3 regions of the Agarivorans sp. JK6 genome follow, and region 2 is predicted to be linked to each of the others. Evidence: predicted binding sites of a transcription regulator. Region 2 holds the regulator's gene; each other region holds the start of a gene.
What was found. Region 2 encodes sigma-54, which starts transcription at its own class of promoters, with help from an activator protein. Its sites were predicted from a motif close to GTTGGCACGNNNNTNGNNT; they were not measured.
Positions count from the first base shown of each region.

Region 1: OV592_RS05150 (PEP-CTERM sorting domain-containing protein) is a predicted target of sigma-54. The motif match lies at 5,836-5,854, and genes of this name have one in related genera.
Region 3: nifB (nitrogenase cofactor biosynthesis protein NifB) is a predicted target of sigma-54. The motif match lies at 3,197-3,215, and genes of this name have one in related genera.

Region 1 covers NZ_CP113525.1:1,088,789-1,099,749, forward strand. The annotation lists gene OV592_RS05130 (HDOD domain-containing protein) at 1-751, shown strand, start outside; gene OV592_RS05135 (TonB-dependent hemoglobin/transferrin/lactoferrin family receptor) at 820-2,973, opposite strand; gene OV592_RS05140 (hypothetical protein) at 3,310-3,768, shown strand; gene OV592_RS05145 (SMP-30/gluconolactonase/LRE family protein) at 3,823-4,845, opposite strand; gene OV592_RS05150 (PEP-CTERM sorting domain-containing protein) at 5,069-5,782, opposite strand; gene OV592_RS05155 (DUF4442 domain-containing protein) at 5,979-6,455, opposite strand; gene OV592_RS05160 (glyceraldehyde-3-phosphate dehydrogenase) at 6,531-7,685, opposite strand; tRNA gene OV592_RS05165 (tRNA-Phe) at 7,833-7,908, opposite strand; gene OV592_RS05170 (Lrp/AsnC family transcriptional regulator) at 8,339-8,812, shown strand; gene OV592_RS05175 (DUF3581 family protein) at 8,838-9,554, opposite strand; gene OV592_RS05180 (hypothetical protein) at 9,876-10,385, shown strand; gene yvcK (uridine diphosphate-N-acetylglucosamine-binding protein YvcK) at 10,366-10,961, opposite strand, start outside.
Region 2 covers NZ_CP113525.1:3,981,125-3,992,085, forward strand. The annotation lists gene OV592_RS18325 (KpsF/GutQ family sugar-phosphate isomerase) at 1-685, shown strand, start outside; gene kdsC (3-deoxy-manno-octulosonate-8-phosphatase KdsC) at 685-1,236, shown strand; gene lptC (LPS export ABC transporter periplasmic protein LptC) at 1,233-1,790, shown strand; gene lptA (lipopolysaccharide transport periplasmic protein LptA) at 1,816-2,295, shown strand; gene lptB (LPS export ABC transporter ATP-binding protein) at 2,295-3,020, shown strand; gene OV592_RS18350 (RNA polymerase factor sigma-54) at 3,073-4,575, shown strand; gene hpf (ribosome hibernation promoting factor) at 4,600-4,887, shown strand; gene ptsN (PTS IIA-like nitrogen regulatory protein PtsN) at 4,896-5,339, shown strand; gene rapZ (RNase adapter RapZ) at 5,366-6,223, shown strand; gene OV592_RS18370 (HPr family phosphocarrier protein) at 6,210-6,479, shown strand; gene mgtE (magnesium transporter) at 6,549-7,910, shown strand; gene pmbA (metalloprotease PmbA) at 7,981-9,318, opposite strand; gene yjgA (ribosome biogenesis factor YjgA) at 9,423-9,929, shown strand; gene tldD (metalloprotease TldD) at 9,980-10,961, opposite strand, start outside.
Region 3 covers NZ_CP113525.1:2,276,912-2,287,872, forward strand. The annotation lists gene nifL (nitrogen fixation negative regulator NifL) at 1-1,092, shown strand, start outside; gene nifA (nif-specific transcriptional activator NifA) at 1,092-2,639, shown strand; gene OV592_RS10610 (hypothetical protein) at 2,639-3,100, shown strand; gene nifB (nitrogenase cofactor biosynthesis protein NifB) at 3,251-4,567, shown strand; gene OV592_RS10620 (4Fe-4S dicluster domain-containing protein) at 4,567-4,830, shown strand; gene OV592_RS10625 (nitrogen fixation protein NifQ) at 4,839-5,465, shown strand; gene OV592_RS10630 (TOBE domain-containing protein) at 5,725-6,561, shown strand; gene modA (molybdate ABC transporter substrate-binding protein) at 6,578-7,345, shown strand; gene modB (molybdate ABC transporter permease subunit) at 7,368-8,048, shown strand; gene modC (molybdenum ABC transporter ATP-binding protein) at 8,039-8,752, shown strand; tRNA gene OV592_RS10650 (tRNA-Val) at 8,782-8,858, opposite strand; tRNA gene OV592_RS10655 (tRNA-Val) at 8,873-8,949, opposite strand; gene OV592_RS10660 (DUF3080 family protein) at 9,098-10,090, opposite strand; gene OV592_RS10665 (MATE family efflux transporter) at 10,087-10,961, opposite strand, start outside.

The DNA of each region.
Region 1 (10,961 bases), 1.8 Mb from region 2:
AACAAAAAAAGCCGAGCCCGATGTAGCGGTTATTGCCGAGGCAATAGCTAGTGATGTAGGGATCTCTGGTGCGGTGTTGCAAATTGTTAACTCTGCTGCGTTTCGTCGCTTAAACGAGATTAAATCGATTCACCAAGCGGTGATGACTTTAGGCATTAATCGGGTATTTCCTATTGTTAAAGCGGTTGCCTTAAAAGGGGCAATGCCAGCCTCTAAAGTATTGGATAAATTTTGGTTAGAGGCTAACTTACTGGCTAGTTGCGCAGCGGCTACCGCTGAAGAGCTAGGCTTTGAATCGGCCAAAGATAATGCTTATATGCTGGGTTTGTTTCATCAGGCTGGCGTACCCGCTTTGCTACAGTCTTTCCCTGAATATGAAAGCTTACTCGCCGAGGCCAATGACATGGGATGGGCTCATCTCGCGGAACGTGAACGCAGTGAATATGGGACAACTCATGCCACTGTGGCTGCACTTATTGCGCAGCAATGGAGCCTGCCTAAGGTGATGATAGAAGCCATTTATTATCAACACGACGCAGATGGCTTATTTAGTTCGCAAGAGCTAGGTAAATCATCGCTGCTAATGTTAGCAATATTAAAAATAGCGCGTATTGTTGCTTACCGTAAACTGGGAGTAAGCAGTGAAGAAGAAGCTTGGCAGGAGAGCTACGACGGCTTGTTAGCTTTCTTGAATTTGGAAGATCAGCAGTTAGAAGACACATTAAGTGCGGTGCTAGAGGCGCAGGCATAAAGAATTGCGTTTTAACGAATATAAAAAAGGCTAGCTGAGTAAGCTAGCCTTTTTACTTTTGGAAAGGTTTAGAACGTATACGCTATGTCGACGCCCCAGTTACGGCCTGGCTGGGTGTAACGGTCTAGGCCTTGATGGTCAGATGGTTTGCCGTCTAGGTCGGTGTAGCTCCAGTATTTTTGGTCAAGCGCATTAAACAAGCCTGCTCGCAATACTAGGTCGTTCACCGGTTGGTAGTAGGCAGTTAGATCTAGCAAAGCGTGGCCAGGTGCGTGGGCGTTGTTTTCGGTAGACCAGTCGCCTTCTTTCTTGGCTGACACCATGGTTAGGTTAAGTTGGCTACCCCAAAGTTTATCTTGGTGGTCGTAGCCTAAGCCCCAAACTGCAGTAAGCGGTGCAACAGAATCTAGCGCGCTGCCATCTTCTTTATTTTTGCCTTGTGCGTAGGCAACGCTTAAGCGGCTGTAGCTACCTTTAGGTGCACCAAAGGCTTCATCTAACCAGTAGTTACCTTTAAACTCCACACCATAGATTTCAGCTTCACCAATGTTTTCATTGATGGTGATACCCGCTGGATAGCTTGGATCACTGTAATCAGTTACTGATTGAATGAAGTTGGTGTAGTCATTGAAGAAACCCACTAACTCCATGCTAGATGCTGCAGTATTGGTACGTAAGCCTAACTCGTAGCTTTGGCTCTCTTCTGGTTTAAGGTTAGGGTTAGACAAGGTGGCATAACCGTGGCCGCTATTATCAAAGGCGTAGTAAAGTTCTTCAAGGGTAGGGGCTCTAAAGCCTTCGCTATATTGAACAAATGTACTAACTTGTTGATTCCAGTGATATACCGCGCCTAAGCGTTTGGTTAAAGCATCGCTGTTATGCTCTTCAAAGCCGCTGCTGGCATCTGGTGTTGCTTTGTAGTCGTCGTAACGTAAACCAGCGGTAACTACTAAGCGTTCATCCATTAAATACATGTGATCTTGAATAAAGATCCCGCGCTTTTCGGCTTCTGCTTTAGGCACTTCTGGCGCCCCTGGATCTACTGTTCCTGTATCGTAATAATGGGTGCGGTAATCCAGCTCAAAATCACTATTGATAGCTGTTAAACCGTAGCTGATTTCGTGGCTGCCGTGGTCAAACTCCAGTAGTTTGTTGAACTGAGCATCAAACTGCAATGAGCTATCTTCACCGTTACGTTCACGATTACGGCTACCGTATAAGTCGGTAGTATCGTAGTTATTGTGCTCTGATTTACTTTGCTGATGGCTTAGTTGCCAGAACAAATCATCAAATGCGGCATTGTTGGCTAGCCATGTGTGGTTTACGCCTACACGGCTGCGAGTGTCTTTGTCCTCGCCAGTTACATTTGTGTAGGTAAAGCCTGGGAATATGCTATAGCCTTCGTTACTAAGGATGGTTGACTTAGATTCGCGCTGGAATAGCTCAGCCACTAGGCCAAAAGTATGTGCATCATTTAAGGCGTAGTTAGTTTTTAGGAGCAGGTTGTGAGAGTCAAAGTCGAGAGGATCGGCTTGCCCGCGGTCTCGGCCATTTATGTCTTCACCTGAAGAATGGGTTTTAGTTTCGCTGCCATCACGGTAGGTGTAAATGGCTAAACCTTCCCATTTTTGATAGCGCTTAGCGACCTCGACGGTGGCTTTATATGCTTCGTTAGAACTACCGTAGCCAGTTTTAAGTGCAACATGGTTGCTGTCGCCTTCAGCTAGTACATCTTCAGGGTTTTTGGTTCTTAGTAATATTGCGCCGCCTAAGGCGTCACTACCGTAAAGGCTAGAGGCTGGCCCCTTGTTAATTTCAACGGCACTTAGGGTGTCAATTTCATAAGCGTTTGGCCCCTTGTTCATCACATCGCCACCAGGGTTATAGGCAGTGGGTTGCTCGATGCCATCTACCATTAGCTTAATTCGGTTGCCATCTAGGCCACGAATATTAAAGCCACTAGTGCCAAAACGGCCTTGCCCGGTAGTGGTTACGCCGGGTTCGTAACGAACAGCGTCATTTAAATCATTAGCCATTTGCTGCTCTAGCTGCTCAGAGCTTACCGAGCTAATGCTAGAAGAGATGTCTTTGACCGATTGCTCGGTACGGGTTGCTGATACCACCACTTCGTCAAACATGGTGCTATTTGTTTCGGCATAAGCGAGAGGGCTAAGGCTAAAAATTACTGCATTAGCAATTAGAGTGCGATTGAATGCTTTCATGGTTTTCAGGCTTGTTCCTTATCCTGTTAAGTTTTAATTAGGCGGTACTATACATAATACGAATGAGAATTAAAATCATTTGCATTTAATTATAGTTTTGTAAGTAGCTAAAATTGGAAGGGCTGAATATGGGAAATATCTTGAGTTGGCATTAAAGCTCTAGCCACTAATTGAGTTTATCTAGAAGAATTTGTGTAGCCAGCCAAGCTGGATAATGGTGTTTATATAGCTGTTTGATTTGGCAGAATATACTAAGCTTTAAGCACACTTCGCCAAGCTTTGATGATTGGTGAAAATAACTCTGTATAGCGACTTAAACCTAAGGATGGAATTGAAGTGTTACAAATAAAGCGTGTTGTATGTTTAGCCTTATGCGTGTTGTTGATTAGTGCATGTAAATCCGTGGGGGTGGGTTCTGGTTTCGAGGAGCGCCCAGTTACCCAGGTTAGTGAGCCCGCTAGCAAGGTTCAGTTTAATGATGCCTTAGTATGGCTAGACAGCGCCCAACAGGGAAAGCGAGGAGTACGTTTTCTAAAAGGAGAGTATCCACTTAGTGCTGAAGATGATGAGTATTGGTACTTTCAAGCTCCGTCGGTAATTGAAATGGCAGTGCTCGAGGGGGGAAATGTTGTTGGCGGTAAAAAGATGCCAGGCGGGTTAATGCTTGCTAAAGACGAGCTAGCTACGGTACCAGCCGGTGCGTATATTGATAATGAGACTGACAGCAAGATATTGGTGCTAAAAATGGGGCGTGACTTCATGGCCTTAAAAGGTGAAAAGTGGCAAAAGCAATAAAGTTAAGCGCTTGCTTAAAGAGGCCTTAAGACCTCATTAAGCAAGCTAGTTTCATTACAACAGCGGCACCGACATTAGGGTGTCGTGAGCAGTAATAAACAGGTATTTTTCATCGGGCGACAGAGTACAGTTAGCGGTTAAACGTCCGGTACGTATTTTGGCAAGTACTTCCCCTTGAGGGGAGAACAACCACACTCCACCTGGCCCTGTGGCAAAGATGTTACCGCTAGAATGAACCGCCATCCCATCTGGTAAGCCTTGTTCTCCAGCTACACCAAGTAACGCTTTAGCGTTGTGAAATATCCGCTTGTTGCTAATACTACCGTCTAGGTTTACATCATAAGCTAACCAGCGTGGATGTTTGTCATCAGACACCGCCACAATTAAGGTTTTTTGGTCAAGCGTTAAGGCAATGCCATTTGGGAAGTTGACGCTGTTGTCTAGTAACTCAAGCTCGCCATCTTGGCTTAGACGATAGATCCCTTGAAAGTCTAATTCTTTGCGCGAGTCATTCATGCCTGAATTTAGTCCATAAGGAGGATCGGTAAAGTATAAGCTGCCATCGTTGTGGTAAACCGCATCATTTGGACTGTTTAAGCGCTTGCCTTGGTACTCGCCAGCCAGCGTAACAAATTTACTTTGAGGTTCGTTTAATGGGGCATCCATGAGTGCTACACGGCGGTCACCTTGTTGAAGTAGCACCAGCTGCCCCTGTGGGTTTAATAGCAAACCATTAGAGCCTTGCCCGTAGTCTCCTTCCTGTAGGCCAGTAGCACCTGAGTTTTCTAGGTAAAGCTCAGTACCTTTATTAGGTTGATACTTTACGATGGTGTTGTTGGGGATGTCGGAAAATAGTAAAAAACCATGTTGTTCAATCCATACAGGCCCTTCTGTCCAGCGATAGCCCTTTCCACGAATACTAATCTTGGCGTCTGCCGCAATAAATTGTTTTGCTTGTGGGTTAATCAACTCGATTGAGCCGGTTGTTTCCTCTGCATCGGCGATGGAGAGTTGATCAGAGGTAGTTGAACAAGCGCTAGCAAGCAAGCTAGCGGCTAAAACAAAGGCAGTTCTCATTTAGTATTCCTTTATATGATGAGCAATAAATACTTCTGGTTAACTAATTTGTTAAATTGGTTTTCCATTTTGTTGCTGTGATTCAAAGAATACAAGTTATTAACCTAAGTGTTTCTGCTTAAGTCTCGTTTTTGCCGCGCTTTTTTACTAAATCTCGCAAGATTACCTTAATAATTGGTTATCCACTGGGGGAGGGGAATAGGCGTTCAATGATCTTCTAAGCTTAAGCGGTTCGCTTTGAGCGTCGCTGGCTCAATAAAAGCAATACAAGCCCTAAGCTAATTAACCACCAAGTCTTCGGCTCCGGCACTGTTACAGGTGCTAAAGAGCGGCCGGTTAGTGCTTCGCGTTGAATACTTACCGTGTGGTTATCTGTCTCGAAGTTGCGACCAAAAAAGCGGATAGCGGTAATTTTGTCAGCATTGCTTTCGGCGAATAGATTAACGTAACCATAGGGTTCACGTTTGTTGCCTTTAACGCTAGTAGGGCTACCGTAATGGCCAGGTTCTAGCACAGCAGCATCAAGAATTTGGTTGGTTTTAAAGGACAACTGCTCAGACTGGGTGGTAATACTAAGTTGGTTTCCATTGTCTCCGGCACTCCACCAAAAACCAAAGTAGCCTACAGGCTGGTCAAAAATGAGCTGAACGGCACTTTTATTTGGAATAAATAAGTATTTACCTTCGCCATGTGCTCCACCATAAACGCCAAAATCAGCCACTTTGGCTTGGCCTTTATCTACCGAGTACTCTCCAAAGGCATTTTGGTAGCCATTGCTGAGTTGGGATGAAGTTAAATTGTCGAAGTTTTCTGTATAGCTAGGCCCACTTATTTGTGAGGTTTGGATGCCTGGAGCCTCAATAGTGTAAATAATGCCAGCATGGCTTGAGAAGCTAATACAAGCAGTGATAAATAAAGCATGCGATATAGATTTCATATAAACCTCGACAACTAAATTTAAGCGCTGTTTAGCGCGTAGTTAAGGTGTTATATCCAGTTTCGTGCCAATGTTTATAGTGCCTTTTATTACAAAGGCTTAGTGCCAAACAATGCTTGCTTCTAGCTTTATGGAGCGAGTTGCACTTAGCTGTTTGCAAATTGCAAAAGCCGGCTGAATACAGCCGACTATTGGTTTATTGGATGGCTTTTAAAGAGAGGGTTAGAGAAAACTTGGCCACTACTTCGTCGCCGCTAATAGAGGGGCAGGTAGCATTAATCGTTACGGCTTGGTTTACTCGCTCACCGCTTTGCATGGTTTGTTCTAGCATCTGGTCAATGAGCTTGCCGTCGGTACAACTAAAGATAACATCTGCTTCCGGGCGCTTTAAAAACTGCCCTTCAACCGCCTTAAACGCTAGCGATACTTTTTTACCATATTGTTCGGCTTTAGCAATCGCTAAGAAGCCTCCGGCTACGTCTGCGCCAACCGCTAAGGTTCCAAAGTACATACTGTTAAGGTGGTTTTTGGTTCGGCGTTTAAGGGGAATTTTAACAATAACCTTCTGTTCATCCATCTCAAGGATCTTAGGACGGCAGTACCAAATCAAGGGTACTTTGAACATACCAAACAAACTCAACATCAAGTTGGCTTTACGAACACTGGGAAGCATAACTTTTCCTTGTTTAAGAGGTCTTACCAGTAGAGCTTGTTGTTAACAAAAAGTCAACATTTGTTGTTTGGCGGATTAAAAATCTGACCAACCAGCGCCCACAATAAAGTGCAGGGTGGTATCTTCTGGGCCTCTGGCAACATCTATCCCGGTACGTAAATTAAAGCGCCTAGCCATTAGGTAACGAAAACCTAGGCCTTTAGCATAGCGGTTAGGCGTGTCACCTAGATTTTGCTCTGAGCTAAATGCTTGCCCAACACCGCCAAATACAACCGCAGACCAGCGTGCATCAAAGTCGTAGCGCAGCTCACCTTGTAAAGTCGCCATACGCTCGCCTTGGTAGCGCATAGCCGGTATGCCGCGCATATCAATAAAGGGCAGCGCATAATAAGGCGTATCGCCATGGGCGCTTGAGGCCGATAAACGCATAGAGCCTTGGAAGCTATTGCCTAGATAACTAAAGCCAGAAAACTCACCAGAGGCGATTGAATAATCATTGTCGCCGCCAAAGTAGTCAGCGTGTTTAGCGTAACTAATGTTGCCATACAGACCTTGGTTAGGGCTAAACGAGTTATCTCGAGTATCGTAGTTAAGCAACAAGCTTACTCCGCCATCTTTCATGCTCAACTGAGGCTTTAAGTAATCAGGCAGGTTGCCAATAGAAAACTCACTGTCACTATTTAAAAAGGTGTATTTGGCTCCAGCAAACCACGGGCTATCGCCCAAGCGAAAGCGGATTTGTTGCAGTAAGTAAGTACCTTTTAGATTAACTCTAATGGGAATGTCGCCAATTCCCCCTTCGCTGGGCAAGCGAAAGCTATCAATATTGGCATCTACACCCGCAATTGCACCAATGTAGCGAATACTGTCTTGCTTCCAAATGCCCATATGAAACGCCCCCGCACCTCGCGTGCCGTTTTCTGTCGCTAGCCCTAATAGACCTGACACACTAGGCGTAAGTTTAAGCGGGGCATTGGGATCATCCGGCTGTTCATTTTGCAGTTCTTCGTTTTCATGAAAAAACGCCAATACTAACCCACCGCCATAACCCACTGCGGGGTCGGTAATAATGATTGGAACCGGCAGAAAACCTACTGCGTTATCCATAAGCCATTGGCTAGCATCCATACGGCCGTCGGTAGGGTCAACAAACTGTTCGAAAAAATCAGCTTGGTTATGTCCAGAAGAAAGAACTAGCGGTAAAGCTAGGGCAAAAGAAGAAAGGCGCATATTTCATTCCTTGAAATAGTGGGCAATGTGATATCAAACACTTAGTTAGAGTTTAGCTATTCGCCAACTAAAGCGATAGCCTTTTGCGGTATTTAGTATGGAAAGCTAAAACGAAAAAAGCCTGCATAAATGCAGGCTTTTTAAAGGTGGTGCCCGGAGGCGGAATCGAACCACCGACACGAGGATTTTCAATCCTCTGCTCTACCGACTGAGCTATCCGGGCGACGGGCGCTATTAAACGAATTTTGCCGGTTTAAGTCAACCGAAATCAGTAAAAAAAATGAAATAATTGAGCTTCGATTAAATGGCACACAATAACTGGCAAAAGAATAAACAAAAAGGTGGCCTAAGCCACCTTTAGATAGTTTGGATACTTAAGTGATGGGTTTCACTGTTCTCTGTACTGGCAAAGGGTAAATGCCGATTAGAGTGGGGCTAGTTAACGTGGTGAGCAAACTATTGGCTAGCAAATGGGTATATTTGTTGCCGTTCCCGAGTATTTTTCACTGTGATAAGTATATTTAATATAAAAGGGTGAGTGTTTGTCTATATTGCGTATTTTTAGAGTTTGTTGGCAATGATTGTTGTAGTTTGGATTTATTTGGGGTGAAATAAACCAAGGTTGAAATGATGCTTAAATTTGGAGGTAAGTAATGCGCCTTGATCGCACCGATAGAAAGATTTTAGATTTGATGCAGAACAATGGGCGAATTAGCAATTTAGAGTTAGCTGAGCAAGTTGGTTTATCTCCGTCACCGTGTTCACGGCGGGTAAAAGCCTTGGAAGATGCTGGGCTCATTGCTAAACACGTTACCTTACTTAACGAAAAAAAGCTCAACCTAAACCTTACCGCTTATATTCATATCTCTATGGATAGGCATACTCCAGAGCGCTTCGAAAATTTTCAAAAAATTATTAGTGCCTATGAAGAAGTGATGGAGTGCGCATTAGTTACTGGCACCGATGCAGATTACCAGCTTAAAGTTGTAGTAAGAGATATGGAGCATTATCAGGCGTTTTTGTTGGGCAAACTAACTCGGATAGAAGGGGTTACTGGCGTGCGCTCTAGCTTTGTGCTGCAGCAGGTGTTTAGCCACACAGCCTTGCCTTTATCGCAGATAAAATAAAAGCGCCGATTGGCGCTTTAGTTGTTTACGCTTGTTGGCGTTTTAAGAAGGCCTGGCGGCATCCTTCGTAGTTATCAATTAGCATGTCACTTTCGGCTTTTTCGTACGGGAGCAAGCTGCCTAGTACCATGCGTTTTTGACCTTTGCCGATAACTTGACCATCTTCGCTGATAGTAAATTTAAGTAAGGCTACGCCGCGTTTACCATTGGGAATAAACTCACCGCCAACAAACTCTAAATGTGGAGAGCGAGTTGGCAATTGCTCGAAATGTAGGCTCATGTTTTCGTAAATCACTAGCGGGCGCTTACGATTCAGCATTAAGCCTTGTTCTTCGAGTAGGGGGACTAATATGTGTGGGAAATTACGCCCAGAGAAACGCACATAGTCAGCAATAATATCGCCAATAATCTCAGCATCTTTTAGGTTTTCACCGCTGCGTTCCAATTGCAGATATTCTTTGCCGTTGTTATCTACGAGTAAGCAGTGTTGTTCTTGTTGTTCAATACTTAGTGGTACGCCATCGGTAACCATGCCGGCAAAGGTAAATTGCATGTCTTGGCTTAAACCAAGCTCGTTTAGCATAACTGAGAATAACAAATCACCAGGGACACAGAAACGCGAAGAGTCTGCATCGTGAATGGCATTAAAGTCGTTGGCGACGCCTTTGGCAAAATCACAAGCTTGTTGTCTGCTAAATACAAACTGTTGATCTTCGCGACTAAAATATTGGTTTAAATTCATAACTCACTTTCTTTGCATGATGCGGCGAGCGGCGATTTTAGCAAATATTAATAGAAGGGTGGTCATATCAGTATAAAAAGTTTTTTTTACGTTTTTTCGAATGCAAATATTCTAGCCCCAAACTGGTGCTTTTTACTAAGCAACTCTTTTCACTGAACTAATTAATTTTATCCACAAGGACACCCTCCTTTAAATTGATTTATTTATCAAAAAAGAGCTTTGCAAGCGATTAAATCTGCCCTACCTTTAAAGTGAGAAAAGAAAGATTGGTGGCAAAATAAAGCGTTTTTGCGTTTTGTTGATAAACCATAGGCACATGGAATGAGCGAGCAAGCTATGGCGAAAAAGTCACGCTATTGGGGAAGTATTGTACTAGGCGCAGTTATTGTTCTAGTAAGCGGCGCAACCACTTGGGTAGCGTTGTTTGATAAAGCTGCTCCTTCTTATCAGCTAAGCTTCATGTTCCATCGCCCTGATGGAATGACAACCGTGAATGTAGATTGTGAGAATCTGCATTATTCTATTCGTCAAACCTACCATAAACAGGACAATGCTAGTGAAGCGGTGCAACAGCTGTCGATGTTGGTTTGCTCAGATATTTATGCGCTACTGCAGCAAGTACCTAAGCAACTGGCTTCGCCATACTCGGGAGAGCACCGTTCAGAAAAGCTGATACGTTGGACCCAAGGTGACAATGAATGGCAGTGGCGTTGGCAGGATAAATACGACCCGTCATTACGTCCGGTATTTACTCAGCTGGATGATTTGATGCGCAGAATGCCTGACTCAGCCTTAGCGGGCGGAGCCAATATTAACCCTCAGTTCCGCTAGCCTTTACCAGCGACAAGGTTTGGCTGTCTAAACTACTAAGGTAGGGCAGCAAGGCGTTGGCAAGTTTCTCTGAATCGTGGCGCACTATGTCGCTGTCTTCATCAATTAAGTCGGCATAAATTAGCTGATATTTGTTACCAATAGCTTCTAGATCATCAACCGCTACTACTTGCGCGCGCTCCAGGTTGTAGTTAGCTATCATTTCGTCACTGGGTATATGGTTATTCACCACAACAGCATCTAGAGGGCGACCTAAGTAGTGCTCTAAATCCGAAATAAAGTGCTCTAGATTATAACCGTCGGTCTCACCAAACTTAGTCATAATATTGCTTACATACACAAGCTTAGCTTTGCTGCTTTTTATCGCTTCCTTAACGCCCGGTACTAATAAATTAGGAATAATGCTGGTAAATAGATCGCCAGGGCCTAATACAATCGCCTCAACGGTGTTGATGCGCTCAATCACTGGTGGATAAACTCGCACTTGTTCAGCGTGATGAGGAACTAAAAATACATTGGCTATTTTTTCTCGTTGATCGCCGCGAGGCAAATCGATGGCACTCTCACCAAAAATAC
Region 2 (10,961 bases):
AGCTTTGTCTAACTCAGGCGAATCTGAGGAAATATTGTCTCTTTACCCGGTGTTTAACCGCATTGGTGTGCGCTCTATTGCCATGACTAGTAACCCCAACTCATCCATGGCAAAGCAGGCCAACTATCACTTATGCATCTCAGTGCCACGTGAAGCGTGCCCCTTAGGGCTAGCACCAACAGCAAGCTCTACTGCCACCTTGGTAATGGGCGATGCTCTAGCAGTTGCTTTATTAGAAGCTCGTGGCTTTACAGCCGACGACTTTGCCCTGTCCCACCCAGGCGGAACCTTAGGCAAAAAACTGCTACTCAGTGTGAGCGACTTAATGCTAACTGGGGAACAAATTCCGCTAGTAACAGTCGAACAAACTATTCGCGAAGCGCTATTCGAAATCACCGCCAAAGGTTTAGGCATGGTGGGAGTACTTGATTCCAAGCAGCAGCTGGCCGGCATTTTTACCGATGGCGACTTGCGACGTATCCTTGATCAGCGCATCGACATTCACGATACCCAAATTGGCCAAGTGATGACGCAAAACCCCAAAGTAATTGACAACAATTGGCTAGCTTTTGATGCCTTAAAATTGATGAAAACCAAGTCTATTAACGGTTTGTTTGTGCTGAACAATAAAGCCGTTGTGGGTGCATTTAATATGCATACCTTATTACAAGCTGGAGTTTACTAGTGACAATTAACACGCCCTATGGCGCGGTAAGCCAAAGCAATTTTGACGCGGCAGCAAAAATTAAACTTTTAGTTTGCGATGTAGACGGGGTTTTCTCAGACGGTCGCATTTATATGGGCAATGACGGAGAAGAACTTAAAGCCTTTCATACCCACGACGGATTTGGCATTAAAGCGCTACTGAATATCGGCGTCGAAGTCGCTATCATCACCGGCCGCCAATCTAATATTGTGCAACAGCGTATGCAGGCTTTAGGAATTACTCGTATCTACCAAGGCCAACAAGACAAACTCGTCGCCTACCAGCAAATGCTTGAACAATTGTCATTAGCTTCTGAAAACGTAGCCTATATTGGCGATGATGTGGTCGACACCTCCGTAATGCGCGCCTGTGGTTTAGGTGTAGCCGTGCAAGATGCTCATCCCTTGTGTAAACAAAGTGCCAACTTTATCACCCAAACCCGTGGCGGTTTTGGTGCGGTTCGAGAGCTTTGCGATCTAATACTGCAAGCAAAAGGCGAGCTTGATAATGCTCAAGGTATGAGTGTATGAATCGCCCAACCTGGTTCTTTGCGAGCTTATTCATCTTAGCCTTGGTGCTGTGGCAGCTGAGTCCTTCGGAAACTCAGCAGCTAAGTGCTAAACGCGAAGCCAGCAAACCAAACTTTGTTGCCGAAAAGCTCTACAGCGTGAGTTTTGGCGAAGACGGCAGCCCGCGCTATCGGATCTACGCTGAGGAAATGGAGTTTTTTGAACAACTTAAGCACACAACTTTTGCTCAACCAAAGATCTTAGTGTACCCAGATCCAAGCCAACCTGTATGGCAAATTGTGGCCGATCACGCTACAGTACAGCAGCAGCAAAACGTCATTTTAAATGACAATGTAGTAATTAAAAATTTAAGCCGTGGCGAGTATGTTCGCGACTTAATAACCGAAAAATTGGAGATCGACCTGCAAACAGAAACCATGAGCAGCGATCAACCTGTTACCGTTTATGGCCCTTCATACGAACTGTATGGCGTTGGCATGGACGGTGATTTAGCCAACGAAATAGTGACTTTATTAGATGATATCGAAGCGGTTTACCACAACCCACAAGAGTAAGTTAGCACTTGCAGCTAGCTTGTTTATGCTTTCTTGGGGTTCACAAGCACTAGAAGACGACTTCAACAAACAAATTATTGTTGATGCTGACCGCCAGCAGGTCAATATCAAAGAAAACCGAGTTACCTTTTACAATAATGTTGTGGTGACTCAAGGCTCGATTAAAATGCACGCCGAAGAACTCAGTGTTATTGGTAGCGAGGAAAAAGGCAGCGAAGTAATGATCGCTAAAGGCGAACCAGCAACGTTTTATCAATTACTTGATAGCGGCAAGCCAATTGAAGCTGAGGCTAACGAAGTGCGTTACGACCTAAAAACCCAAACGCTAACACTCACTACCAATGCTCAACTCAAACAAGAAGAGAGCTTGGTAAAAGGTAAAATGATCAAATACAGCATCAACAAACAAGAAATGGTGGCACAAGGCGACGAAAACAGCCGTGTAACTACTATTTTCCTACCGCAGCAGCTTGACGAACTAACGCCCAAGGAAGACCAGCAATAATGAGTACCCTAATTGCTGAAAACCTAGCTAAAGCCTATAAGGGCCGTAAGGTCGTTAAAAACGTTAGTCTAAATGTAGAAACCGGTAAAATTGTTGGCTTGTTAGGTCCCAATGGCGCTGGCAAAACAACCACTTTTTACATGGTGGTGGGTTTGGTGCCTCGTGACCAAGGCCGAATCCTCATCGATGATGACGATATCTCTAGTACAGCGATGCACACTCGTGCACGTAAAGGCATTGGCTACCTTCCGCAAGAAGCGTCTATCTTTCGCCGCTTATCTGTGGAGAAGAACATTCTTGCCGTATTAGAGACCCGAAAAGACCTCGATAAAGAGCAACAAATTGGTGCGTTAGACGACCTTCTTGAAGAGTTTCACATTGGCCATATTCGCAAAAACCTAGGCATGAGCTTGTCAGGTGGTGAACGCCGGAGAGTTGAGATTGCTAGAGCTCTAGCCGCCGCACCTAAGTTTATTTTGCTTGACGAACCCTTCGCAGGGGTAGATCCTATTTCTGTTATCGATATTAAAAAGATCATTGAACACCTACGTGATCGCGGTCTAGGTGTACTAATTACCGACCACAATGTTCGAGAAACTCTCGATGTTTGTGAGCATGCCTATATCGTTAGCCAAGGCGAATTGATAGCCTCAGGAAAGCCAGAAGAAATTCTCGAAAACGAACATGTGAAACGAGTTTATCTCGGAGAACAATTCAAGCTATAGTTAAAGTGCAAGTTTAAAAAAAGACAATAAGAAGAAGGAACAGCGGTAGTTAATGAAAGCATCTTTGCAGTTGCGTCTTGGTCAGCAGTTAACCATGACCCCCCAGTTACAACAGGCCATTCGCTTACTCCAGCTTTCAACACTGGATTTACAGCAAGAGATTCAAGAGGCTCTGGAAAGTAACCCTCTGCTTGAGGCGGATGAGTCTCACGCCAGTGATAGTGACGCAACCGACGCTAAATCTGCCAACGAGAAGTCTACCGAGGCCGAATCCACTGCGGACATAGACAACAGTCAAATTGAAGCAGGCGATGCCATTAACCAAGAAACTGTTTCTGACGACCTTCCTGTTGACTCTACTTGGGACGATATCTACAGCGCCAGCTCTGCCCCAGCCAGCTCATCTGGCAGCGCCGTGAGCGATGACAACGATATGTTGTTTCAGGGCGAAACTGTCGACTCTTTACAAGACCACTTATTGTGGCAAATGCAACTCACTCCATTTAGTGAAGTAGACCAAGCCATTGCTTTAGCCATTATTGATGCGGTAGATGAATCGGGCTACCTCACCCAAGACTGTGAGCAGCTACTAGAAGGCTTACGTTCAAGCGATAACAATGACTTAGATGTAGAGCTAGATGAAGTAGAAGCAGTACTTAAACGCATCCAACATTTCGACCCCGTTGGTATAGCAGCGCGCTCGCTGCAAGAGTGTTTACTAATCCAATTAAGCCGTTTTGCCGAAGACACACCTTGGCTAAATGAAGCCAAAGATGTAGTTTCAAATCACATAGATGTATTAGCTAATCGCGATTTTCGTCTATTAGCCCGCAAAACCAAACTTAAAGAAGACCAGCTACGCGAAGTCATGCGTTTGATTCATACGCTTGAACCTCGGCCTGGTAACGCGGTTGAGCCTAATCAAGCCCAGTATGTTATCCCGGATGTATCGGTTGTAAAACGCCAAGGTCGCTGGGTTGTAGAACTCAATCCAGATGCAATGCCTAAGTTGCGTGTTAACTCCCACTATGCATCTTTAAGTAAAACCTCTACCAACGCTAACGATACCCAGTTTATTCGTAGCCACTTACAAGAAGCCAAGTGGTTTATTAAAAGTATCGAGAGCCGCAACGAAACCCTATTAAAAGTATCCAACTGCATTGTTCATCATCAACAGGCGTTTTTTGAGTATGGCGAAGAAGCCATGAAGCCAATGGTACTGAACGATGTTGCAGAAGCTGTAGAAATGCATGAATCCACCATTTCCCGGGTAACCACCCAAAAATTCATGCATACACCTCGCGGCATCTTCGAGCTTAAGTATTTCTTTTCTAGCCATGTGGCTACCGATGGCGGGGGTGAGTGCTCATCAACCGCTATTCGTGCATTAATCAAGAAACTGGTAGCTGCCGAAAATACCAGTAAACCACTCAGCGACAGCAAAATTGCTGATATTTTGGCAGATCAGGGGATCAAGGTGGCAAGACGTACGATTGCTAAATATCGTGAGTCTTTAGCAATTCCACCTTCTAACCAACGTAAGAGCCTTATCTAAGGCCACTAAAAGGGGAAGATATCTATGCAAATTAACCTTACTGGACACCACGTAGAAATAACTGAATCTTTGAAAGAATATGTCCACACCAAGTTTGCCAAACTCACCCGACGATTCGATCAGATCAATAACGTTCACGTCATCCTCAACGTAGAAAAACTGAACCAAATTGCTGAAGCCACATTACATTTAAACGGCGGCGAAGTATTTGCAACCTCTGAGCATTCTGACATGTATGCCGCCATCGACAGTCTGATTGATAAACTTGATCGCCAAGTCATCAAACATAAAGAAAAACTTAACAAACGTTAGCCACCCCCATGCAACTAAATAAAGTACTTAGCTTGGACTGCACCCAAAGTGCAGTTCAATGCTCTTCAAAAAAACGCGCCCTAGAAATAGTAAGCGAACTGGCCGCCAAGCAGCTTGATACCACTACTCAATGCATTTTTGAAAGCTTGTTAAATCGAGAAAAAATGGGCAGTACAGGTATTGGCCAAGGCATCGCTATTCCTCATGGCCGTATCGACAATCAGCATCAAGCCACAGCGGTTTTCTTGCGTTGCGATCCCCCTATTTCCTTCGATGCTATAGATAACAAGCCGGTAGACTTGGTATTTGCATTACTAGTACCCGAAGATCAATGTAAGCAACATCTTAATACTCTAGCTCAAGTAGCTGAAAAACTTAACGATAAGCAAATATGTAAACAACTTCGTTGTGCACAAAGTGATGACGAATTGTACGACATCATGGTAGCCTAATACTCTAATCAGCCTTAGGGATTATCATGGAACTGATCATCGTTAGTGGGCGCTCGGGTTCAGGTAAAACCGTCGCCTTAAGAGTATTGGAAGATCTCGGCTACTATTGCGTCGACAACTTGCCGGTTGTGCTTTGGCAATCACTTATCGACAACTTAAAAAAAACCTATTCTAAAGTAGCCATTAGCATTGATATTCGAAATCTTCCCGATGAGCTATCACCGGTAGGACAGCTAATACGAGATGCAGGACCAGACATTAATCTATTAAGCATTTTTTTAGATGCTAAAGATGAAGCGCTGATCCGTCGCTACAGCGAAACACGCAGGGTACACCCGCTTAGCCAAAGTAATTTATCTTTAGCAGAAGCGATTGAATCAGAAACCGAGCTATTAGCTCCCATTTCTAGAAATGCCGATTTGCGTATCGATACTTCCCGTTTATCGGTACACGAGCTAAGCGGCTTGATTCGCTCACGCGTTACTGGTGACCAACAACAACAGCTAATTTTGGTGTTCGAATCCTTTGGATTTAAAAATGGCGTGCCTAACGATGCCGACTACATGTTTGATGCGCGTTTTTTACCTAACCCACATTGGCAAGAGGAGCTGCGCCCACTTACCGGCTTAGATAAAGCCGTGCAAGAATACTTGGCTGCGCAGCCTTTAGTTAGCCAATATATCGAACAAATTAGCCAGTTATTGCAATCTTGGTTACCGCATTTAGAAGCTAACAACCGTGCCTATTTAACCATTGCGATTGGCTGTACTGGCGGACAACACCGCTCGGTGTATGTGGCCGAGCAACTTGCTAGCCTCTTTAGCGCTCATCGAAAAGTACAACGACGCCACCGAACTTTGGAACATCGCCTTGAAGCTCACTAGACAAGTAGTAGTAAAAAACAAATTAGGCCTGCACGCACGTCCTGCCACCAAGTTGGTTGAGCTGGCACAGCAATTTGACGCTGAGCTGAGTATTATAGATGGTGAGAAAACGGCTTCTGCTGCCAGCGTTATGGGTTTACTGGTGCTAGCCAGCGCGCAAGGAAGTACGCTAACCATAGTATCTGAAGGTGCAGACGCAGAAGCCGCTCTAGATGCGGTTCAAGCCCTAGTAGAAGCTAACTTCAACGAAGAATAAATCTATACGCAATAAAGCCAAGCTACTATTAGCAAGCAGCACATAACAAAATAACAATAGGGATCGCTTATGCCAGAAGAGATGGAGTTAAACCCTAATCAGCACAAACGCTTACAGGAGCTAAATCAAGCCCTCGACAGTGGTATGTTCGTGCATGTTAGGCGCATGCTTCATCAAATGCCTCCCTGTGACGTAGCACTATTACTAGAATCTAGCCCACCAGCAGGGCGTAAAGTATTATGGCAACTTACCGACCCCGAGCAACATGGTGAAATTCTCGAAGAGCTAAACGAAGATGTAATGGAAGGGGTACTTCAGTTAATGGCACCAGAAACACTGGCCGCCGCAACTGAAGGCATGGACACCGACGACATCGCTTATGTACTAAGAAGTCTGCCCGACAGCGTGTACCAAGAAGTTCTTGAGCAAATGGATGGTCAAGACAGGCACCGTGTAGAAGCGGCTCTAGCTTACCCTGAAGATACTGCTGGCAGTATCATGAATACCGATACCATTACCTTGCGAGCCGACGTAAGTATCGATGTGGTATTGCGCTACTTACGTTTACGTGGCGAACTGCCAGAGGCTACCGACGCCCTGTACGTAGTTGACGAAGATGACTTGCTACTGGGCGATATTCCTTTATCTACTCTGCTTACAGTAAGCCCCAACGTTAATGTTCGAGAAGTAATGGATGGGAACGCAGAGACCATCCATGTATCTATGGATGAAAACGACGTAGCAGCATTATTTGAACGCCATGACTGGATTTCGGCTCCGGTAGTTGATGAACAAGGCAAACTGCTAGGTCGGATCACCATTGATGATGTGGTCGATATTATTCGCGAAAATGCTGAACACAGCATGATGGGTATGGCGGGCATGGACGATGATGAAGATACCTTTGCCCCAGTAGTTAAAAGTACCCAACGCCGCACCTTTTGGTTAGCAGTAAACCTGTGCGCTGCCTTAGTCGCGGCCTCCATCAGCAATATGTTTGAATCTACCCTAGAGCAGTTAGCCACCTTGGCCATTTTAATGACTATTGTACCCAGCATGGGAGGAATCGCAGGCAATCAGACCCTTGCTTTGGTTATTCGTGGTTTAGCCGTAGGTCATATTGGTGAAGGTAATTCACGTTGGTTAATAGGCAAAGAAGCTGCGATTGGCATGCTAAATGGGATTATCTGGGCAACTGTCATTGCCTTGGTCGTTACTCTATGGAAAGGCGATTGGACCTTAGGGATTATTATTGCTGGCGCGATGTTTATTAACATGTCACTGGCCGGTTTGGCCGGCGTAACTATTCCGCTGTTAATGAAGAAATTTAAAATTGACCCAGCACTAGCAGGCGGTATGGCATTAACCACCGTGACAGATGTAATGGGGCTATTTTCTTTCTTAGGGATGGCCACCTTAGTGCTGGCCTAAACGACAGAGTTATCTGGTCAAGGGCTCTTAACCTGTTCAAACAACAAGGTTAAGAGCTGAGAATTAACGCCTAGCTACCTGCTACTTTCATCGATGAAATCAGCACAGAGCCCGACTGTATTGCGCTTTCTTTATCAAAGTCGTCAGCGATCGCTACAATATTAGCAAACATCTCTTGTAGGGTGCTGGCCACAGTAATTTCATGCACGGGGAAAGCAATCTCACCGTTTTCGACCCAGTAACCTGCTGCGCCACGTGAATAATCACCGGTTACGGTATTTACCCCTTGGCCCATCATCTCTGTAACTAGCAAGCCAGTGCCCATTTGCTTAAGTAACTCTGCGCGACTTATGCCACTGTGCTTAACCTTCCAGTTATGAATACCACCAGCATGGCCGGTACTTTGCATTCCCAGCTTACGCGCCGAATAACTGGTAAGTAAGTAAGTTTCTAACTTACCGTCAGCAATAATGTGTTTCGCGGTTGGTGCAACGCCTTCACTATCAAATGGCGTGCTCGACAAGCCTTTTTTAATAAATGGGTCTTCATAAATCGACAACCAACTAGGGAATAATTGCTTGCCTAAACTATCTAACAAGAACGACGAACGACGGTACAAGTTGCCACCACTAATGGCCCCAACTAAATGACCAAATAGCCCACTTGCTACATCTTGGTCAAATACTACGGGTACTTCGCAGGTAGAGATTTTTTGGCTATTTAAGCGCCCTAAGGTTTTCTGCTGGGCCTTAGCTGCGATAGTTTCAATACTATCAAGATCTGTAAAATCACGCGCCACACTATAGGCATAGTCACGTTGCATCTCTTTTTCGCCAGCAATTAGCATGCAACTAATGCTATGACGACTAGTTGGATAACCGGCTAAAAAGCCGTGGCTATTACCATATACCTTCACACCATAATGGCTATTGATGTTAGCACCATCACTCGCCTTAATTTGTGGGTTACGCAAAGCAATATCTTCGCACTGCTTAGCCACATCAATAAAATAATCAGGTTCTAAGGGATGAGGATGAAATAACTCTAGATCAGGTATATCGCTAGCTAGAAGTTGTTTATCGGCGATTCCAGCGGCTGAGTCTTTAGAGGTGTATTGCGAAATATCATAGGCAGCTTTCACTGCATTTTTAATCGCTTCTGGGCTTAAGTCTGAGGTTGAAGCACTGCCCTTACAATTAGCTGAGTATACGGCAATACCTAAGGCGCCATCGTGATTAAACTCCAAAGTCTCAACCTGTTGATCACGGGTTGCTACACAAATCCCGGTTTGCTTCGAAATCGATACTTCAGACTCATCGGCACCCAACTGTTTGGCTTGCTCTAAGGCGAATTCCACCGCCTGCTTCAATTGACTTAACTCTTGGCTAACTTGTTTTTCAGGGCTCATTGTTATTCTTCATCTCCATGCATGGCACTAGCATAACAAAACTCATCGAGCGACCATATGCAAGAACTGGTAAGATATGAAAAAAAGTACCACGAGAGTTAAAAATGAAGAATCAACAGCCCTATGATGATGAAGACGATTGGATCAGCAAGTCTGAAATCAAACGTGAAGCAGATCGGCTGAAAAAAATTGGTGCCGAGTTAGTTGCCCTTACCAACCCGCAGCTCGCCACTATTGAAATGAGCCCAACACTGCGCGAAGCCATTGCCTTAGCTAAACGCCTAAAAGACAAACGGGAAGCGGCGCGTCGCCATATGAATTACATTGGCAAGGTAATGCGTACCGAAGATGAAGAAGCAATCAGTGCAGGCTTAGATAAAATTCGCAACAAGCACATTTATCAAGCTCAAGCGCAGCTAGCATTGGAAAAACAGCGAGATTTATTGGTTGCCGAAGGCGATGCTGCAATTAATCAGTTGCTTGAGCAAAACCCAAGTTTAGAACGCCAAAAACTACGCCAATTAGTGCGCCAAGCCAAAAAAGAAGCCGAGCAAGAAAAACCAGCAAAGGCTCACCAAGATTTAGCTAAGTATTTAAAAGAAAACGCTTAATAAGCTAAGAACAAAAAAAGGGGCCTAAGCCCCTTTTTTATGCAATTAGTTTACGCCGTACCGCCAACCGTTAACTCATCGAGTTTAACACTGGGTTGACCAACTCCGACAGGTACACTTTGGCCTTCCTTGCCACATACCCCAACCCCCTGATCAAGAGCGAGGTCATTGCCTACCATAGACACCTGTTGCATTGCTTCTGGACCACAACCAATCAGTGTTGCACCTTTAATTGGCGCGGTAATCTTTCCTTCTTCGATTAAATAAGCTTCTGAAGCGGAAAATACAAATTTACCCGAAGTAATGTCCACCTGTCCGCCACCAAAATTAGGCGCAAAGATCCCTTTTTTCACCGAGGCTATCAGTTCTTCTGGTTCACTTTCGCCAGGTAACATATAAGTATTGGTCATACGTGGTAAAGGTAAATGCGCGTAAGATTCACGACGACCATTACCAGTAGAGCGTGTATTCATTAACTGAGCATTATGCTTGTCTTGCATATAGCCTTTCAGTACACCATTTTCTATCAATACATTGTATTGTCCTGGTGTGCCTTCATCATCAATATTTACAGAGCCTCTGCGCTGCCCTAAGGTACCATCGTCAACAATAGTACATAGGCTTGAGGCCACTTGCTCACCCATACAACCACTAAAAGCCGAAGAGCCCTTACGGTTAAAATCGCCTTCTAGACCATGACCGACAGCTTCGTGCAGCAATACACCAGGCCAACCAGCACCTAATACCACCGGCATTAAGCCAGCTGGGGCATCTACAGCCTCTAAGTTTACTAAGGCTTGGCGCACTGCTTCATCAACAAAGCCCATGGCCCGCTCGCGCCCATTAACATCTTCTAAAAAGTAACTGTAATTTCGACGTCCACCGCCACCAGCAGAGCCTCGCTCCCGGCGCTGATTACGTTCCACCAACACACTACAATTAAAGCGAATCAAGGGCCGAATATCGGCCGCTAAGGTACCATCACTGGCAGCAACCAATACCTCTTCATAAACACCACTCAAGCTAACAATT
Region 3 (10,961 bases), 1.7 Mb from region 2:
AAGTTAATGGTTGAAGCAGTGCTGAATACAGCGCCGGTTGCTATCGCCTTGCTCGACCAAAGTCATCAAGTTGTGCTAGATAACCTTTCTTACAAAACCTTGCGCAGTGATTTTAGCGATGAACCGGTAGCGATTGCTTTAAATCAGTTAAAAGGTAAACAGGAAGTTGATGGCTCGTTTAACGAAGGGCAGACCTTTAACGTTGAAGTAGGTAAGGGCAAGCGTAAACGCTGGTTTAGCTGTTGTGTGTCTACGGTGAATATCAGTGGGTCTGAGGTTGATGATTATTTTGTACCCAAAGTTAGCCGCTACTTGGTTATTACCTTAAGTGAAGTGACCAAAGAACGACGCCGCCAAGCCCAGCAACAGTTATCGGAGTTGCGCCGTTCCACAGAAGAGTCAGAAGCCTTACACAGTATGCAAGAGGCGCTGCATGCGGCAATTCATCAGATCCAAGGGCCAATCAACATGATTGATTCAGCCTTACAGATGTTCTGTGGTGTATCAAATAGTTGTGCCAGAACGGCTGCAATGCAAGCGGGTTTACAAGCAGGCCACGCTGCAATTGCCCAACTAGAAAGCGCCTTACCGCGTAAACCCTACGAGGCTAGCCAGTCGGTAAACATTAATCAATTGGTGCATGAAGTGACCGAGTTATCCAGCGACCGTTTACTAAATCGCAGCATTACTATGCAACTAAGTTTAAACGGTACATTGCCTTCGTTAACTGGACAGCCTTCTCGTATTCGAGTGGCCTTAAAACAGCTTATAGATAATGCGATAGAAGCTATCGATTACGGCAAGAAAACACGCCGTGAAATTGTTTGTAGCACCCAGTTAGTTGATGACGAAATAGAAGTCACTGTCGAAGACAGTGGGCCAGGCATTAAAAAAGAGTTGCAGCTAAAAGTGTTTGAACCCTTCTACAGTACCAAACCAAACAATAACAGCGGATGTCGTGGTGTTGGTTTGAGCATTGTGCAGCAAGTAGTGAGTGAACACAGCGGTACCGTTCAGTACTTATCAACTTCATTAGGCGGCTGTAAAGCTCGCATCGTTCTTCCTCTTCGTAGCCGTAAGCGAGGTGAATAATGGACTATTCAACAAAACGAGAATCACATATCGCCGAGCAACACTTGGCAGCTTTGTACGACGTAAGCAGCGTATTAACCAATAGCTTGGATTACAAACAAAGCGTAAACAAAGTGCTGCAAGTGTTGCACGACAAAGCCATGTTACAACACGCAATGTTAGCGCTCATTGCCGAAAACGAGCAAATGCTTAGCGTTGATACAGTGCATACGCCGAATCATGCCAACGATAGTGTTGCTAAAAACATCCGTTATCGACCAGGCGAGGGCATCGTTGGTACGGTGTTAACACAGAAACAGCCTATTGTTTTAAGCAAAGTGTCTAATGATTTACGCTTTGCAGATAAACTTGATTTGTATGCATTAGATTTACCATTTATTGCTGTACCGATTAAGAAATCCAATGAAGTATTAGGCGTATTGGCGGCTCAACCACAAATAGATGCTCCAGAAAAACTAGCTTTGTTTACCCGATTTTTGGAGATGACCGCAAACCTAATTGCAAAAAGTGTATTGCTTGCCAAAGACGTTGCTGTGCAAACTGACCAATTGGAGGCTGAACGCGACAGGTTAAGACGCAAAGTAAGAAGCAACTACAGTATGGACAACATCGTTGGTCATTCTCGGGTAATGCGCAGAGTGTTTGAGCAAATTCGCTTAGTGTCTAAATGGGACAGTACGGTACTTATTCGCGGTGAGTCCGGCACCGGTAAAGAGCTTATTGCTAATGCTATTCACTACAACTCGCCTAGAGCTACTGGGCCTTTTATTAAATTAAACTGCGCAGCCTTACCCGACAACTTGTTAGAGTCGGAGTTGTTTGGTCATGAAAAGGGCGCGTTCACCGGAGCGGTAAAACAGCGCAAAGGTCGTTTTGAAATGGCTGACGGTGGCACCCTGTTTTTAGATGAAATTGGTGAAATTTCTTCAGCCTTTCAAGCCAAGTTATTGCGTGTATTACAGGAAGGGGAATTTGAGCGAGTAGGCAGTACCCAAACCATTAACGTAGATGTGCGTATTTTGGCGGCAACAAATCGAAACCTAGAAGAAGAGGTTAAGCAAGATCGTTTCCGCGAAGATTTGTATTACCGACTAAATGTTATGCCGATGTTCCCGCCATCGCTGCGGGACAGAATTGAAGACTTACCCGACTTAGCTGAGTTTTTGATTGAAAAACTGGCTAAACAACAACGGCGCAAGCTACAGCTTACCGATGGCGCCATTCGTATGATGATGGCCTATGACTGGCCCGGTAATGTTCGTCAGTTGGAGAACCTGCTCGAACGCGCATCGGTGATGAGCGAAAGTGGGGTAATTGATCAAGATTTAATTGTTATCGATGGTTTAGATGGCCCTAAAATTAGTCCACGGCCAAGCATCGAAAAAGTTAACTTGGAAAGCCAGGAAATGGACGAGAGGGAGCGAGTTATTGCAGCCTTAGAGCAAGCTGGATGGGTGCAAGCTAAAGCTGCTCGCCTACTCAATATGACACCAAGGCAAATAGCTTATCGTATTCAAGTAATGAATATTAACGTTAGACAGCTTTAATGGAACAGCTGGCATTTAGCGATGTAACGGACCTATGCCAGTTTATGCAACAGCGGCTTAGCTATACAAATCAACAACAGCGTAAGCAAGCCGCTTTAAATGGCTTCTGGTGGAAAACTCCGTCTGAAACTTTACGCGATGGTCATGGCTTTTGCTATGACCTAGCCGCTTTCGCTTTGCATCATCTGCCTTCATCTTTGTTACCCCAAGCCAAGCTTCTGTTGGTTGTTTGGGGTGACTTTGGTAATCAATCAAATGCAGGCCACTTTGTTTGTACCTTTAAAATCCAAAAATCCTTTTACAGCATCGGCAATGGGCGACTTAAAGGTCCTTTTACCTTCTCGGCACTACTACAATCAGCATCTCGGAGTAATCAGGTCATTGTATATAAATGGCTGTTATTGAGGGATATTAGCTACCACATTAGTTATAAAGAGATGGCAAAATTTATCTGCGATTAACACCGCCACTCTGTCGCGTTTACAACAAATACGACATACAAGCTTACTTTTAAGGTGTTTGTTCGATTTAAGTAACTGTATTTAAAGAAAAAGATACTTGGAACAGCACTTGCAAAACTACCTATATAGTAGTGTACAAGGAAGCTTTTCATGACAATACAACCACTTAAGCAGCCCAATGGAGAGAATCCGTTAAGCGCTCAAGCCAGTAAACAAGCTGCTTTAGTAGCAAAACATCCGTGCTTTTCAAAAGAAGGCCATCAGTATGCCCGAATACATTTACCTGTAGCGCCTGCTTGTAATATTCAATGTAATTACTGCAATCGAAAATTTGATTGCAGTAATGAAACCCGACCCGGAGTCGTCTCTAAGTTGCTTTCTCCAGCAGCAGCAGTAAAGCGTTTTGTTAAAGTTAAGCAGCATGTTCCAGAAACCCAAGTGGTAGGTATTGCTGGGCCAGGAGACCCTTTGGCTAATCCCAAGGCTACTTTGGCGAGCTTAAAGGCCATAGACAAAGTAGATTCAGATGTTCACCTATGTGTTTCTACTAATGGTTTGGCCTTAGCAGATCAACTTGAGTCGCTGATGGAAGCAGGTGTTAGGCATTTAACCATTACCATTAACTGTATTGATGCTGATATTGGCCAACGTATATACCCTTGGGTGTATTTCAACCAACGTCGCTTGAGGGGCAGAGAAGCAGCGCAAACCCTAATTGATCGCCAATTACTGGGTTTAGAAGCGGCTATTAAGGCGGGGATGCTAGTAAAAGTTAATACGGTATTGATCCCAGGGATCAACGATTTCCATATTGAATCGCTGGCTAAAGTATTGGGTAGATATGGTGCCTTTATTCATAACATTATGCCGCTAATCTCTGATCCAGCACACGGTACTTACTTTGGTTTAATGGGTCAGCGAGAACCCACCAAGCAAGAGCTAAACCTTGCTAGAGAGCAAGCCGGTCAGAGTATGCAGCAAATGACTCATTGCCAGCAATGTCGCGCTGACGCTGTAGGTAAGTTAGGCCAAGACATAGATTTGGCTGCGCTCGAGAATAGTGAGCCAGCACAGGTAGCAAGGTCGATACAGGTTGCTGTTGCTAGTAGTAGTTTGAGCTTGATTGATCAGCATTTTGGCCACGCCACGCAGTTTTCTATGTATCGAGTAAGCGCAGACGAGATTACTCAGTTAGATGACATTTCTTGGCAGCAGTATTGCCAAGGCAGTGAGCAGTGCGATGACTCCGCAGTCAAAGATTTGAGCCAACTAAAACACGTCGACACAATTTTGTGTAGTCGAATTGGCCATGCTCCGCAGCAGGAATTGTCTGCAATGAACGTAAAAGCAAACACCGATTATGCCCTGCGGGATATACGGGGCGCTCTTGAAGACCTTCAACAGCAGTTAGCTGCGCAACTGGCAACCACAAGCAAATCTAGCTGTAGCATGGGGGAGTGTAGCTAATGGCCTTATCAATTACTCAATCATGTATAGCGTGTTACGCCTGTAAAGAAGTTTGCCCTAGTAAAGCGATTACCAGTGGCGATAAACAATTTGCGGTTATTGCACACCGCTGTGATGAGTGTGCAAACAATGTTAATGGTGCTCAATGTGCTCAAATTTGCCCCGTTGAAAACGCCATTGTTGATGCAAACGGTTGTGCGTTAAACCCTCCTGGTTCGTTAACCGGATTGCCCCAAGAAGCCAACGTTATTGCCTTAAGTTAGGAGCGTTTATGGAAATACAAACTCTTCAAGAAACCACTAGTTTTATAGGTACAGAGTGGCAACAAGCTTTATCTCGGGTTTGCCCGCCAATGTCTATGCACAATAGAAATTGGTTTAAGTTGATCATTCATAGCCAATTAAATGGCCAAGCCGAACTGCCTTATGGTCTTGGCTTAGATAATGCCAGTTATATGGACTTAAAACGGGCTATTGCTAGTGACGATATTAGTAAACAAGAGCTTTTGTGGAAACAGCCTTTTAAAGCGGGTTTGCGTAAACGCGTTCAAGTACTAGAAGAAGTATTTGAACTACGCATGCAAGAACGCAACGAGCTAAGTGCGCTGCTATTTGCTCATTGCAACGACAAAGTGCCTTTTGCCTTTCAAATGGCAATTATTGTGGCCACTGCCTGTTTATCTCAATCGCATCTTTGGCATAGCTTAGGGCTGCGCAATCGTAGTGAACTTGGTGAATTACTTAAATATAACTTTCCGTTATTACATCAGCAAAATACTAACAACATGCGCTGGAAACGTTTTTTTTACCGTCAGCTTTGCCAACAGGGTGGAGACTACGTGTGCAGAGCACCTAGTTGTCAGGAATGTTCATCCTATTCCGAATGCTTTGTGGATTAACATTGTTTCAAAGGGCTAATTAAGTTAGCCCTTTTTTCTTGTTTTAGACCTTCGTTATATACCCAACAATACAGCGTGGTTTGTTAGCTTCGCTACAGCTATTTGTCACCTTATCTTTGTTGCTTAACCCTAATGTTAACGGGCTTTTTAACGATATTTGTTGGTTGGCGTCGTGCTTGCAATAAGGTAAGTAACGGTGCGTTTAATTCGCATTTGTTCAATTTAACTGAGCGCCTAAAGGCGTTGTATAGGTGCGAATATGACCTTAAGAGAACTTAATCATACCAACCAACCACTGATGGGAAAAATTAAGCTTTGCAGTGAGCTAGGTCCATTTCTTAGTGATAAACGAATAAAGCTTTTAGAGGCCATTACTGAATACGGTTCTCTAAGTGCAGCGGCTAAGTCTATTCCTATGTCTTATAAAGCGGCTTGGGATGCGCTAGATGCAATTAACAACTTATCTGAACATCCTTTGGTCATTAAAAAAAGTGGTGGTAAACATGGAGGCGGAACTCAGCTGACCGATTACGGAATCGGCCTGTTAAGTTTATACCGAGCCTTAGAGCTTGAGTACCAACAAGCTTTTGAACAATTGAAGCCGAAAATTAACGAACCCTGTGATGAGCAGCTAAACGTAGTTGAATTTAGACAACTAATGCGCCGTATGAGTTTGCGTTGCAGCGCAAGAAATCAACTACTCGGCCAAGTTGTATTGATTGATAAAAAATCAGTCAACTGTTTGGTTAAAGTGGCAATAAGCCGCCAACTAACCGTTAACGCCTTACTGTCTATGGAATCTGTAGATGAGCTAAATCTTACGTTGGGAAGTGAAGTATTGTGCTTGATAAAAGCCTCTCAAGTAAGCATACGCAAGGGTGCAGACACCGCCAAAAGTAATACTAACCAATTTGTAGGGCGGGTTAGCCGCATAAACAAAGGGCCAGACAACTTGGATATTAGTGTCCAGCTGGCTGAACAAAAAAACTTATCCGCTATTGTTCCAAGCGTACTTGAGGAACAACTCGACATAAAAGAGCAGAGCCAAGTAGCCGTCTCTTTTAGTGCATCCGCAGTCATTATTTGTAGTTATTAAACTCTAGGAAGTAGTAATGAAAAAACTATTAAGCAAGTTATGTGTTAGTTGGGTTTTACTGGTTGTAGCAACACTAAAGGTAACAAGCCTTCAAGCGGCAGAGATTAAAGTAGCTGTTGCTGCAAATTTTTATAAACCTGTTTTGGCCTTGGTCGATCACTACCAAAAAGAAACCGAGCATCACGTTCAAGTGTCTGCTGGTTCAACAGGTAAGTTATATGCACAGATTAAAAATGGTGCGCCATTCGAGGTATTTTTAGCCGCAGACCAACAACGACCTAGTTTATTAGTAGAAGAGGGATTAGCTGAGCCAAAAAGCCAGTTTACCTATGCCCTAGGATCCTTGGTGCTGTGGTCGAACAACCCCGAGTTAGTGGACGACAAAGGTGAAATACTAAAAGAAGAATTAACGCATATCGCTATTTGTAACCCTAAAACGGCTCCCTATGGGGCTGCCGCGGTTAGCGCAATGAAAAATCTTGGCGTTTACAACAAACTTGAGCCTAAGTTTGTAGAGGGGCAATCTGTTGGACAAACCTACCAACAAATTAGTTCTGGCGCTGTTGATCTCGGTTTTGTTGCTTTATCCCAAGTACTCGTTGATAAGCAGTTAAACGGCGGCTCGCTATGGTTAGTGCCAAATGAGCTGTACTCACCAATTAAACAAGACGCAGTGTTACTTAAGCAAGGCAGTAACAATGCAGCCGCAAAACAATTTTTAGCTTATTTGCAAACAGAAAAATCTAAGCAGCTAATTAAAGATTTTGGATACGACGTTAAGTAGCCAAATGGCAAAGGAGTGCTAAATGCCCGATATAAATGTGGTTTATCTAACGCTTAAGTTGGCCTGTGTTGTTACTTTGGTGTTATTGATTATTGCCACGCCTTTGGCGTGGTGGATGTCGCAAACTCAATCGTCCTTAAAGTCACTAATTGGTGCAATGTTCGCCTTGCCGCTAGTGCTACCGCCAACTGTATTGGGTTTTTATCTACTGTTGTTGCTTGGGCCAAACGGCCCCTTAGGCAGCTTATCTGAGCAACTAGGAGTAGGGCGATTGCCATTCACCTTCACCGGTATTGTGATTGCCTGCGTAGTACATACCTTGCCGTTTGTTGTACAGCCCATGCAAAACGCTTTTGAAGCAATAGGTAAACGACCCTTAGAAGTAGCTATGACGTTACGTGCAAGTCCTTGGCGAGTATTTTGGAAGGTCGCTTTTCCGCTTGCTAGGCCAGGATTTTTTGCTGCTGCCATTTTGGGCTTTTGCCACACCATTGGAGAGTTTGGTGTTGTGCTTATGATCGGCGGCAATATTCCAGGTGAAACGCGAGTGATGTCGATAGAAATATATAACCATGTTGAGGCATTAGAATATGGTCAAGCGCATTGGTTAGCGGGCGGAATGTTGGTGTTTTCATTTGTTGCTTTGTTAATCATCTACAGCTTGAACGATTTTACTAAACAGAGGCTTAAACTATGTGCTTAGAATTGCAATTGCACAGCCAGCGTGATGACTTTACGTTGAACATTGAGCTTACTTTGCCACAAACCGGTGTATCTGCTTTGTTTGGCCCTTCGGGTTCAGGTAAAACCTCGTGTTTACGCGCAATGGCTGGTTTAGATCGTTTTAGTGGTGGCTATTTTTCGGTTAATGGTGAGGTTTGGCAAGATGATAAGCAAGGGATCTATCTTGCTACTCATCAAAGAGAAATTGGCTATGTATTCCAAGAAGCCAGCTTATTTCTACATCTAAATGTAGAGCAAAATTTGTTGTTTGGTCACCGCTTAACACGTCCAGAAAAACGAAAAGTAAGTATTAGCGATACCTGTGAATTATTGAGTATTTCACATTTATTAACACGCAGACCCAGCTGTTTATCGGGGGGAGAGCGCCAGCGTGTAGCGATTGCTAGAGCTTTGCTAAGTTCACCAAAGCTATTGTTAATGGACGAACCGCTATCAGCATTAGACGCCACTCTAAAACAAGAGATCATTCCTTATTTAGAAAGACTACACCAGCAGCTTTCGATTCCGGTTGTATATGTAAGCCACGACTTAGAAGAGGTTAAACGTTTAGCCGATTATATGGTGTTTTTAGAACAAGGGCGGGTAAGCCAGCAAGCTTACTTAAGCAATTTAAACCTAGAACCACAAGCGCGAATTCAGCAACATTACTTAAAGGCTGTATGATAAATAAAAGAGTAGGGACGATTAAGAGGTGGTATTCGCGAGTGGATTTGAACCACCGACCCCTACCATGTCAAGGTAGTGCTCTAACCAACTGAGCTACGCGAATATCGTTTTAGATTTTGGTACAACCGAGTGGATTCGAACCACCGACCCCCACCATGTCAAGGTGGTGCTCTAACCAACTGAGCTACGGTTGTATTGTGAGGTTTTAGCCTACGGCGAGAAAGGTACTGTAACTGCAGGCATGCGTCAACTGCTGATAATGATTATGAGAACTGAATGTTCAATGATTAAACAGTGCTTCTGTAATTAGCGTAAACAAACTCAAAAGATGTTGCCTTAAACTCACGTACAGCTATCAAGAATTTGCTTCCATTGTTTTACGTGTTTGCGGTTAGCCTGTTTAAATTCTAAATGTATAGCGCTTGCGCGTGCTAACAGTTCGGCGTGTGACTGCTGCATTAGTGGAGACAAAGAATTTATAACAGCATTGGCACTTTGATCGAGCTCGGCAAGGTAGTCTTGCACCTTTACCGCATAAACCTTATTTAGAATATTGCGTAAGATATCGTAATCGGCTTTGCTTTCTTGGCAGGAGAATTGACGAGCATCTAGCGCCATGGCGACCTTTTTTAACCAGGCTTTTGTCAAATTAAGCTCTTGAAGGAGAGCTAAAATACTTGCGCCTTTTTGCAGCTTTTCACTTAACTGCAGAAGTTGTTTCCTGTTTATGCTGTGGCTGGTGACTAACTCACCATGTATGTGGCTTAACTCTGTTAAGTTTGTAGCAAGCGCTCGGTAGGAAGGAAGCGGATTTTTGCCAATAGCTTGTTGGCTAGACCACAAATGCCTAATGCTTAGTTCGTTAACTAAAAAGTTGTGCCAGTAAACATTAATTGCTGTACGTTTTGTATCGAGTATGTGCTGTAGCGAGGCTTTTAGCTGAGCATCTAGGTGGTTGTTGGCTAAGCAAGTTTGTAGCCCGGTTATCAAATCAATATGCCAAACCAGCGTGTAGTCGGCACTAGCATGTTTACCTAAGCTCGAATTTCTCTCGAAAACCAGTTGGTCTAATCCGCAGTGTTTAAGGGTAATGCTATCTAGCAGTGATAGTGATAACTCTGGCTCTTTTTTTAAGTAGTCCCGCCAATAAAGTTGCGGAAGTGAAGGGGTTTGTTTCGGAGCCTTTATTGAAATGGAAAGCACTCTGTTTAACCTAGAGCTATAGTCTTGAAAAAGCCGCTCACTAAGCGGCTTTTGCCAATAAATTAGCCCATAAGAAAATGCACCTATACCAAGTGCTAATAATGAGTAAACAACAAGCTGTTTTTTGCTCATGCTTCCTTGTTTATTAAGTGAAGTTTGTCTGGGTTATTGCTCGCCCAAATTAGTCGCCAGCACAAACCAATAGCGCAGGCGGTTAGTGCTAGTACTATGGCTATCCAAAAACCGATCACTCCCATTGGCTCTTCGGTTAAATAATCGGTAAATGTAAGTATAGATCCAACACCTAAACCAATTGGCCAAAAACTAATTAGGGTAACGATTAAAATGAAACGAGTATCTTGGTAACCCCTAAGCGCACCGGCACAACATACCTGCATTGAATCTGATAGCTGATAGGTGGCTGCTAACAAAAATAGTGGGGCTGCAATGGCAGCTACGGTGGTGTTTTCCGTGTACCAAGCGATAATGTCGTGACGAAATACGATAGTCGCAGTAGCTATAAACAAGGTAATGATAATGGAAAGAATAATTCCGCTATAGGCGCACACTTGTGCTTTATCTAGCGACTTTTCACCCATAAAATTGCCAACACGAATAGTAAGCGCGATGCCAATGCTTAATGGCAACATAAATACCATTGAGGTGAAGTTAAGCGCAATCTGGTGAGCAGCCACAATGTCTGCGCCAAGTGGCGATAACAGCAAAGCAATCATAGAGAACAGCGTTACTTCAAAGAATATAGCGCCGCCAATTGGCAAACCTAATTTGAATATTCGCGATACGATTGGCCAATCAATCCCCTGATATCGTTCGAACAAGTTAAGCGGTAATAAGGTTTTACTTCTGGTGGCGTAAATCAGCATGGCTACAGCCATAAACCAATTAACCATTGCCGTGGCAACACCACAGCCAGCGCCACCCAGTTTTGGCATGCCAAACAAACCATTAATAAAGATGTAGTTAATCGGGATGTTTATTAGCA